DNA from 4 places in the Streptomyces sp. NPDC024017 genome. Region 2 is predicted to be linked to each of the others. Evidence: riboswitches for the same ligand, from Rfam matches in the RefSeq annotation. Region 2 holds a riboswitch; each other region holds the start of a gene.

Region 1 (2,174 bases), on a different contig from region 2:
TGCTGCTGAGCGGCCTCGTCCTGCGCCTTCTGCTGCGCGGCCTGCTGCCGGGCCAGCTCGGCGGCCTTGCGGGCCGCCTCCTCGCGCTTCTCCTTCTCGATCGCCGCGAGCCGGGCCTTCTCCTCGGCGGTCAGCTTCGACATCAGCTCGCGCGCGTCGGCGAGCTTGCGCTGGACGGTGGCCTTGGCCGTCTTCAGATCGCCCTGCGACTCGGTCAGCGTCTCCAGGCTGTCGGTGGCCTCCTGGCGCTTCTTCATCGTCTCGGACTGCTGCGTGACGTAGTCGTCGACCGCGACCTTCTGACGGCCCGTCATCCGGTCCATCAGCTGGTTCTGGTCGAAGTAGTCCTGCGGGGTGTCCGCGAGCAGGAACGTCGCCGTGTCCGGGGCGGCGGCGCCGGTGCGGTACTGGGCGGAGGCGAAGGAACCCAGCTCCTCGCGCGCCTCGTTGAGCTTCTGGGTGCGCTGGGCGACGTCGTCCAGGAGGGTGTCGACGCGCTTGCGCTGCTTCGCGGTCTTCTCCTTGGCCGCGTTGTACTTGTCGGTCGCCGACTCGGCCTGGCGGTACAGGTCGTCGACCTTCTTCTCGACTTCCTCGAGGCTGGGCTTGTCGTCGGCCTCGGGTGCGGCGTTGGCCGACTGGGACAGCAGGGCCACGGACGTGAGGGCCGCCGTTGCGAGGGCGGGGGTCCGTATGCCTGCCACGCGCGTACCCGTAGGACGCGACTTGCGGTGCGACGCCAAGGGAGGCGACTCCTTCCATGTTCCGCCTACCGGGTTAGCTGTCGGGTTCGGGCGGGTGGTTCGGAAGGTTTGCCCTACGGCCTTCTCCGCACAGGGAGTCGGGCCGATTCACCCCAGGTTCACGGTTGGGTCCCCGGCTCCGGCTGCCGCTGCGGCACGCCGGACTCGGCGGAGGCCGCGCGGCCCGGCGACGTTCGCCGGTGGGGGTCGTGCGGCCTGGTCGCACGGTAGCCAACTCGTGTGGCCCTTGTGAAGGTTGATGGGTGATATGCCCGATACATTTTCGTGACCTTATTCCTGAGCGTTGCGGAGAGTGAATGATCAGGGATGGTTGGTCATGGATGGTCCGCAATTGCGGGGGGTGTGGCAGACCGTGATCAAGCGGTCATGGAGGGCGACAATGGGCCGCCGGGCGGTCGGCGGGATGCCGGGAGCGGGGCGATGTTCTCAGGGCGGCGGCGGGCTGTCAGTGGGGCGCCCTAGACTCGGAGAGCGATGAGCAGCCTCTTTGACGACAGCTTCCTGGCGAACCTCCAGGCCCAGCGGGGCCCCGCGGACGAGCCCCCGCCGCCACCCGAGGACGATCACGTTCCGGAGCCGATTCCGGACGATCTGTTCGGCGGGAAGTTCGACGTGCCCCCGGACCGGGACGCCTACTACCGGGACGGCGCCCCCCGCCCGGTGGTGGACACCGCCGCCCTCCTGGAGGGGCTGAACGACAACCAGCGCGCCGCCGTCGTCCACTCCGGCTCCCCGCTGCTCATCGTGGCCGGCGCCGGCTCAGGCAAGACCCGGGTGCTCACGCACCGCATCGCCCACCTGCTCGCCGAGCGCGGCGCGCACCCGGGCCAGATCCTCGCGATCACCTTCACCAACAAGGCCGCCGGCGAGATGAAGGAGCGCGTCGAGCAGCTCGTCGGCCCGCGCGCGAACGCCATGTGGGTCATGACGTTCCACAGCGCGTGCGTGCGCATCCTGCGGCGGGAGAGCAAGAAGCTCGGCTTCACCTCCTCCTTCTCGATCTACGACGCCGCCGACTCCAAGCGTCTGATGGCCCTGGTCTGCCGTGACCTGGACCTCGACCCCAAGCGCTTCCCGCCGAAGTCCTTCAGCGCCAAGATCAGCAACCTGAAGAACGAGCTGATCGACGAGGAGGACTTCGCAGCCCAGGCCACCGACGGCTTCGAGAAGACGCTCGCCCAGGCCTACGCCATGTACCAGTCGCGGCTGCGCGAGGCGAACGCCCTCGACTTCGACGACCTGATCATGACGACGGTCAATCTGCTGCGCGCCTTCCCGGACGTCGCCGAGCACTACCGCCGCCGCTTCCGGCACGTCCTGGTGGACGAGTACCAGGACACCAACCACGCCCAGTACGCCCTGGTCCGCGAGCTGGTCGGCACCTCCGAGCACCCCGTCGACGTACCGCCC
Region 2 (2,174 bases):
TCAGCGTGCTGAGCCGCACGGACCAGGTGTGGACCTCCGACAACACCGACCCGCTCGACCGGCTCGCCATCCAGCACGGCTTCAGCCAGATCCATCCGGCCCGGGTCATGGCCGCCTGGGTCACCGACAGCCCGAACGCCATGCTCAACCGGCGGGCCAGCTCCCTGCGGTTCCGCTTCGTCAGTGCCATGGCCGGCGTGCTGGGCGTCGGCGGCGACCTCACGAAGTGGACGAGCGAGGAGCTCGCCGAGGCGCGGGAGTGGGTGGGGCTCTACAAGGAGATCCGGCCGGTGGTGCAGCGCGGTGATCTGTACCGGCTGCGTCCCCCGGAGGGCGGACTGAGCGCCGTGCAGTACGCCCTCGGCGACGAGACCGTCGTCCTCGCCTGGCTCCAGGCGCAGCGCTACGGCGAGGCCGTGCCGGCGCTCCGGCTGCGCGGCCTCGACCCGGCGGCATCGTACGAATGCCTCGAAACGGGCGAAGTTCACCGAGGGGCCGTACTGCTCCATCACGGACTGCGGGTCGGCCTGTGCGGGGATCTGGACGCCACGGTCGTCCGCCTTAAGCGGAAGTAGCCCTTCTGTCCGAATAGGGCGCTTAAGTCGTTAAGGGGTAACGTGCCCCGATCGTAAAGGAGATGAGGTCGGGGTGCGTGACCATCGTCATATTCGTGACGATGTGTTGTTGCCATGTTCACGTAATTCTGGCGTTATTCAGGGATATTGAGGAAAGCGGGAGATCCGTAATCCACGCTCGGTGACGTCACATGTGCCGACGCGTCAAGAAAAACACCGTCATGGGCAACCGCAAGCTTGTCCTATTGCGTCGTGGTCGCTTACGTTCCACACCAATCCGGACGGACGCCTAATCCTGCCGCCGCCCGGAGCCCCACACACTGACCCGACGTACGGCAGGAGCGGGGGACCCACAGGTAAGACGCCTGTTCCGGTTCCCGGAACGGCTTGGGGTTAAGCCGCGCCCTGGCGCGGCCGGGCATCTCCAGCTCGCACCCGACAGCTCACCTCGCAGGCGACGGAGAGGAATTCGCCATGCCCGCGAAGGGTAAGCACCGCCGCCCCAAGACTCAGCGTTTCACCCGCTCCATCGCCGTCGCCGGAACCGGCGGGGCCGCCCTCGCCCTGCCGCTCATGGGGGCCGCCGGCGCCCACGCCGCCACCCCGCAGTCGGCTCCTGAAAAGGCCGTCCAGTCCGCTCCGGCCGCCGAGAAGAAGGCTGCCGAAAAGGCCAATGGTGCCCGCACGTACACCGTGAAGGCCGGCGACTACCTCGCGAAGATCGCCGACGACCAGAACGTCAGCGGCGGCTGGAAGAAGCTCTACGCGGACAACCGCGACGCCGTCGGCTCCGACCCGTCGCTGATTCACCCGGGCCTGAAGCTGTCGATCGGCAAGAAGGCGGCGAGCGCGCCGAAGCCCGCGGCCCCGTCCGCGCCGAAGTCGTCGGCCTCCAAGTCGTCCGCCGCCGAGTCGGCCCCGAAGGCGGAGACCGCCGCGAAGCCGGCCGCCGCCAAGCCCGCCGCCAAGCCCGCCGCCGAGAGCAACTCCAGCGGCTACGCCCTCCCGGTGGACGGTGCCACCGTCGGCACGCCGTACCGCATGTCCGGCAGCATGTGGTCCAGCGGTTACCACACCGGTGTCGACTTCGTCGTCCCGACCGGCACCTCCCTCAAGGCCGTCGGCGCGGGCACGGTCGTCTCCGCCGGCTGGGGCGGCGCCTACGGCAACCAGGTCGTCATCAAGCTGAACGACGGCCACTACGCCCAGTACGCCCACCTGTCCCAGCTCTCCGTCTCGGCCGGCCAGACCGTGACCGCCGGGCAGCAGGTCGGCCTGTCGGGCGCGACCGGCAACGTGACCGGACCGCACCTGCACTTCGAGATCCGCACCACGCCGGACTACGGCTCCGACGTGGACCCGGTCGCCTTCCTGCGCTCGCACGGCGTCTCCGTCGGCTGACCGACCGCACGACCACCTGCCTGACACGCGACCGAAGGCCGGACCCCGATCCCCGGGTCCGGCCTTCGGTGTGTCCGCCTCGAACGCCTCAAGGGATCGACAGGGGGCGGCAGTTGCGACACAGTGATCGCATCGTGAGTGCAAGCGCTTTCTGAAGGAGCTGTGCCCCGTGCCGACCACCCGCAGAACGTTCGCAGC
Region 3 (2,174 bases), on a different contig from region 2:
AACCCCTCCGCCGGACGGGCCGTCTCGCCCGCCCCGGCCCGCGCGACCGACATCCGGGCCGCCCGCACGGCTACGACGCCCCTCCGAGCCTCGCGACCCGCCGGAGCCCGCGGCCGTCACCGCTGCCGTGCCGACGCCTCCCGGTGCGCTGCCGTCCCTCGAAGCCCCGACGGCTGCTTGACGGTACGCCGCAGCGGTGCGGGGATCCTGACGTCGCTCCGGGCCGGCTCCTCCTCGGTGGTCCCCCCGGTGCCGTCCGCCTCCCCACGCAGCCCCGCCCGCCGCACCAGCCGCGGGAGCAGCCCCCACAGGCCGACGCAGACCAGGAAGGTCGCGGCGCCCGCGGCGATACCACCGGTCCGGCCCGTGGTCACGTCGACCACCAGCAACACGGAACCGCTGAACGCGAACACCAGCACGCTCAGGCCGGTGGTGGCCAGTCGCGAGGAAACCTGGACGATGCGGGGCTTGGCGCCCTGCTGGAAGAGGGAGCGGTGCAGCGCGGCCGGTGCGGTGAAGAGCGCGGCGGCGAGGACGGCCAGCAGCAGCGTGATGACGTAGGTGACGCGCTGGACCGTGTCGAGGTCCTCGAAACGCGACGTGAAGGCCAGCGACAGCAGGAAGGCGAAGAGGATCTGCACACCCGTTTGGGTGACGCGGAGTTCCTGGAGCAGCTCGACGAAGTTGCGGTCGGCGCGTTGCAGCGGAGTCTCGTTGCGCGCGGTGCAGGGACGGTGCTCGGCCATGGGGTCACGGGTATCCACGTGAGCCCATGTCACGCTCCGGCGCGCGGCGGCGTGTCAGGGACGCCGCCGCACGCCGGGCGGGTCACTTCACGCGCCCGTACCAGACGCTCTTGGTCCAGATCTTCTGCAGTCGCACCACGTCTCCGCTCTTCGGGGAGTGCCAGAGCTTGTTCTTACCCGCGTAGATACCGACGTGGTACACGTTGCTGCCCGAGTGGAAGAACACCAGGTCTCCCGCCTTGCGGTTCTTGGCGGAGATGTGGCGCGTCTTGTTGTACTGCTGGGCAGCCGTGCGGGGGAGCTTCTTGCCGGCCTTCTTGAACGAGTAGAGCGTGAGCCCGGAGCAGTCGAACCGGTGCGGACCGGTGGCCCCGTACTTGTAGGGTGAACCCTTCTTGGAGGCCGCGATCTGGAGTGCCTTGGTCGCCGGTGTGGCTGCCGCGGCCTCGGAGGCGAAGCCGGGCGCCACGATCGAGCCGCCCACGGCGGCGATGGTGAGCGCCGAGGCCGTGCCGGCCCGGGCCATGAGCGACGGGACACGATTGAGCGCAGTCATGCGCAACCCTTCGTCAGCCGCCTGTGAAGGATGACCTGTCGGATTCGGGCTGACAAAGTTGCCCGGCCGCTGACGCGGCTTCACCCCAAGGGCTGCTCGTGTCCGGTCATGGCGTGACCGTCCCGGCGACCCGTCGTGCTTGGGTCCTCCACTCCTGCCGATCCACTCCTGTCGACCGGTCATCCGGGCGGCGGCAGGACTCGGCGTCCGCCCGGATCGCCCCGCCACAGCGGCGGGGGCTTGTCGTCAGACAGGGATCTTGGCTCATGGCTGTCCGGATTTCCCAACGGAACCGGGGATTTGTGTTGTTACTCACCACTCACCCGTTCGGGTGGACACGTGTGCGTTCGAGCCACTGTCCACGGGTTCGCGGAGCGCCGGACCAGCGACGGAATGCCCCATTCCGTCCGCGGGCTACGCGCGTTGCGCAACTGAAACGGTCCCAAAATTGGTCTCCCCCCTACTCCGAACAGGGGTACGTCTTTTGGTCCGTTTCAACTCAGGTCCGGACGCTCCGCCGACGGGGCGGGAGTCCGGACCGACGGTTGCGCGTCAACTGACGGACTCCGGGGGCAGGGTGAGCCGGGCCGTGCGCCGCTCGCCGTCCAGCACCCGCAGCGCCCGGGTCAGCGTGCCGGCGTGCAGTTCCGTCTCGCCCCGCTGGTGCATCAGGGTCAGCGCGTCACGCAGCGCGGTCGCCTTGCCGACCAGGGCCTGGGCGGCACGCAGTCCGCGGTAGGTGTCGCCGTCCTGGGCCGGGTTGATACGGCCGAGCAGGTCGACGACCTCGAGGTAACGGTCGATCAGTTCCGCCTCGGCGCGTGTCAGGGCGGGCAGCGGCGGCAGTTCGGGCGGGAGCACCTGGGCCTCAC
Region 4 (2,174 bases), on a different contig from region 2:
GCGCGCGTTCCGTGACTCTATTGCAATGAGCCGGAATTTCCGACGGCAGCCGGGAATCCATGGATTTTTTTTGGACAGCGGGCGGCCACAAACGCCGAAAGCCCCGGCTCGGGGAGCCGGGGCTTCTGGAACAGCGGAGAGGTTCCGGTCAGAGGTTGACGCCGTGCGAGCGGAGGTAGGCGACCGGGTCGATGTCCGAGCCGTACTCGGGGCTCGTACGGGCCTCGAAGTGCAGGTGCGGACCGGTGACGTTGCCGGTCGCGCCGGACAGGCCGATCTGCTGGCCGGGGGTGACCTGCTGGCCCACCGAGACGCCGACGGAGGACAGGTGGCCGTACTGGGTGTACGTCCCGTCGTTCATCTTGATCACGATCTGGTTGCCGTAGGAGCCACCCCAGCCGGCCTCGACGACGGTGCCCGCGCCGACCGCGTGGACGGAGGTGCCGCTGGCGGCGTGGAAGTCGACACCGGTGTGGCTGCCGGAGGACCACAGGCCGCTGCTGGCCTTGTAGCTGGTGGAGACGTACGAGCCGGAGATCGGGGGCACGAAGGTGTTGAGGCGCTTGCGCTCGGCCTCGCGGGCGGCGCGCTCCTTGGCCTCGCGGGCCTTCTCGGCCGCCTCCTTGGCCTTCTCGGCCACCTCGGCGGCGCGCTTGCGGGCGGCCTCCTCGGCCTTCTGCTTGGCGGCGGCCTCGTCGGCGGCCTGCTGCTGCGCGACGGCCTGGGCGTCGATCTGCTGGGCCACGGTGTCGCCCATGGTGACGACGGGAGTGAGGCCCGTCTGCTCGGCGCTGGGCTCGGCGGCGAAGGCAGCGGGGGCCGCCACGGTGCCGATCACGCCGGTGGTGGCGAGGGCCGCGACGCCGGCCGCGCGGGCGGTGCCGCGCTGGATCCTGCTGGGACGACGGTGCTTCCCGGTGGCGCGAGTGAACGCCATGTGGTGGCTGGTCCTTTCCTTCCTTCTCGCCTACCGGGTTAGCTGACGGGTTCGGAGCAGGAAGGTCTCCTACGGACTCCCTCGCGGCTCGCGCGGGCGTCCGATTCACCCCAGGGACTGCGGTGGGTCCCCGGCTCCCCTGGCTCGCGCCGTACGGGGACTCGGCGATGACTGTCCGGTGCCGCGGGTGCGGCGCACTGCCTGACGAACAGCCCGGATGACGCTAAGCGGCGCCACTTTCAATTCCCAAACGAATCCCGGCTTTTGTAGCGCATCCCACAGGGCAGACAGGCAACCTCCGTATCAATTCGGGCATAAAGGGGCCCTGGTGCCTCGGAAGACAACCAGGGCCCCTACGCGCGCGTGCCGCTACTCGGCGGCGACGACGGTGACTTCGCCGATGCCGAGGGCCTCGACAGGTGCCTTGATCTGCGCCGCGTCACCGACGAGGACGGTCACCAGCCGGTCCACCGGGAAGGCGCTCACGGCCGCCGCGGTGGCCTCCACGGTGCCGGTCGCGGCGAGCTGCCGGTACAGGGTGGCCTGGTAGTCGTCGGGCAGATGCTGCTCGACCTGGTCGGCCAGCGTGCTCGCGACGGCCGCCGCCGTCTCGTACTTCAGCGGCGCCACACCGACCAGGTTCTGCACGGCGACGTCCCGCTCGGCATCGGTCAGCCCCTCGGCGGCGAGGGTGCGCAGCACCGTCCAGAGATCCTCCAGGGCGGGGCCGGTGTTGGGCGTGTCCACGGAACCGCTGATGGCGAGCATCGCGGCACCCGTGCCGTCCGGGGCGGACCTGAGGACCTGGCCGAACGCCCGTACGCCGTAGGTGTAGCCCTTCTCCTCGCGCAGCACGCGGTCCAGGCGGGAGGTGAGGGTGCCGCCGAGGCAGTACGTGCCGAGCACCTGCGCGGGCCACACACGGTCGTGCCGGTCCGGGCCGATCCGGCCGATCAGCAGCTGCGTCTGGACGGCGCCCGGACGGTCCACGATGACGACCCGGCCGGTGTCGTCGGCGGTCACCGGCGGCACCGGACGTGGCTCGGCCGAGGAGCCCGTCCAGGCGCCCAGCGTGTCCCCGAGCAGGGCGTCGAGGTCGATGCCGGTGAGGTCGCCGACGACCACGGCGGTGGCCGTGGCGGGGCGGACGTGCTTCTCGTAGAAGGCGCGCACGGCCGCGGAGTCGATCGCGGCGACGGTCTCCTCGGTGCCCTGCCGCGGCCGCGACATGCGCGAG

What was found. Region 2 has a riboswitch for cyclic di-AMP ahead of AB0G20_RS13555 (LysM peptidoglycan-binding domain-containing M23 family metallopeptidase). Riboswitches for the same ligand answer to the same signal wherever they lie in the genome.
Region 1: it holds a riboswitch for cyclic di-AMP, as region 2 does, so the genes downstream of both, AB0G20_RS32760 (NlpC/P60 family protein) here and AB0G20_RS13555 (LysM peptidoglycan-binding domain-containing M23 family metallopeptidase) in region 2, are expected to answer to the same signal.
Region 3: it holds a riboswitch for cyclic di-AMP, as region 2 does, so the genes downstream of both, AB0G20_RS31570 (C40 family peptidase) here and AB0G20_RS13555 (LysM peptidoglycan-binding domain-containing M23 family metallopeptidase) in region 2, are expected to answer to the same signal.
Region 4: it holds a riboswitch for cyclic di-AMP, as region 2 does, so the genes downstream of both, AB0G20_RS22595 (M23 family metallopeptidase) here and AB0G20_RS13555 (LysM peptidoglycan-binding domain-containing M23 family metallopeptidase) in region 2, are expected to answer to the same signal.

The regions. Positions count from the first base shown of each region.
Region 1 covers NZ_JBEZYZ010000014.1:104,461-106,634, forward strand. Annotated here, with positions in the region: gene AB0G20_RS32760 (NlpC/P60 family protein) at 1-743, opposite strand, end outside; cyclic di-AMP (ydaO/yuaA leader) riboswitch at 752-924, opposite strand; gene pcrA (DNA helicase PcrA) at 1,239-2,174, shown strand, end outside.
Region 2 covers NZ_JBEZYZ010000004.1:490,465-492,638, forward strand. Annotated here, with positions in the region: gene AB0G20_RS13550 (alpha-galactosidase) at 1-575, shown strand, start outside; cyclic di-AMP (ydaO/yuaA leader) riboswitch at 884-1,045, shown strand; gene AB0G20_RS13555 (LysM peptidoglycan-binding domain-containing M23 family metallopeptidase) at 1,050-1,976, shown strand; gene AB0G20_RS13560 (DUF6250 domain-containing protein) at 2,146-2,174, shown strand, end outside.
Region 3 covers NZ_JBEZYZ010000013.1:181,480-183,653, reverse strand. Annotated here, with positions in the region: gene AB0G20_RS31575 (DUF6328 family protein) at 117-746, opposite strand; gene AB0G20_RS31570 (C40 family peptidase) at 829-1,302, opposite strand; cyclic di-AMP (ydaO/yuaA leader) riboswitch at 1,306-1,518, opposite strand; gene AB0G20_RS31565 (hypothetical protein) at 1,855-2,163, opposite strand; gene AB0G20_RS31560 (ATP-dependent Clp protease proteolytic subunit) at 2,171-2,174, opposite strand, start outside.
Region 4 covers NZ_JBEZYZ010000008.1:117,127-119,300, reverse strand. Annotated here, with positions in the region: gene AB0G20_RS22595 (M23 family metallopeptidase) at 149-937, opposite strand; cyclic di-AMP (ydaO/yuaA leader) riboswitch at 951-1,114, opposite strand; gene AB0G20_RS22590 (pitrilysin family protein) at 1,307-2,174, opposite strand, start outside.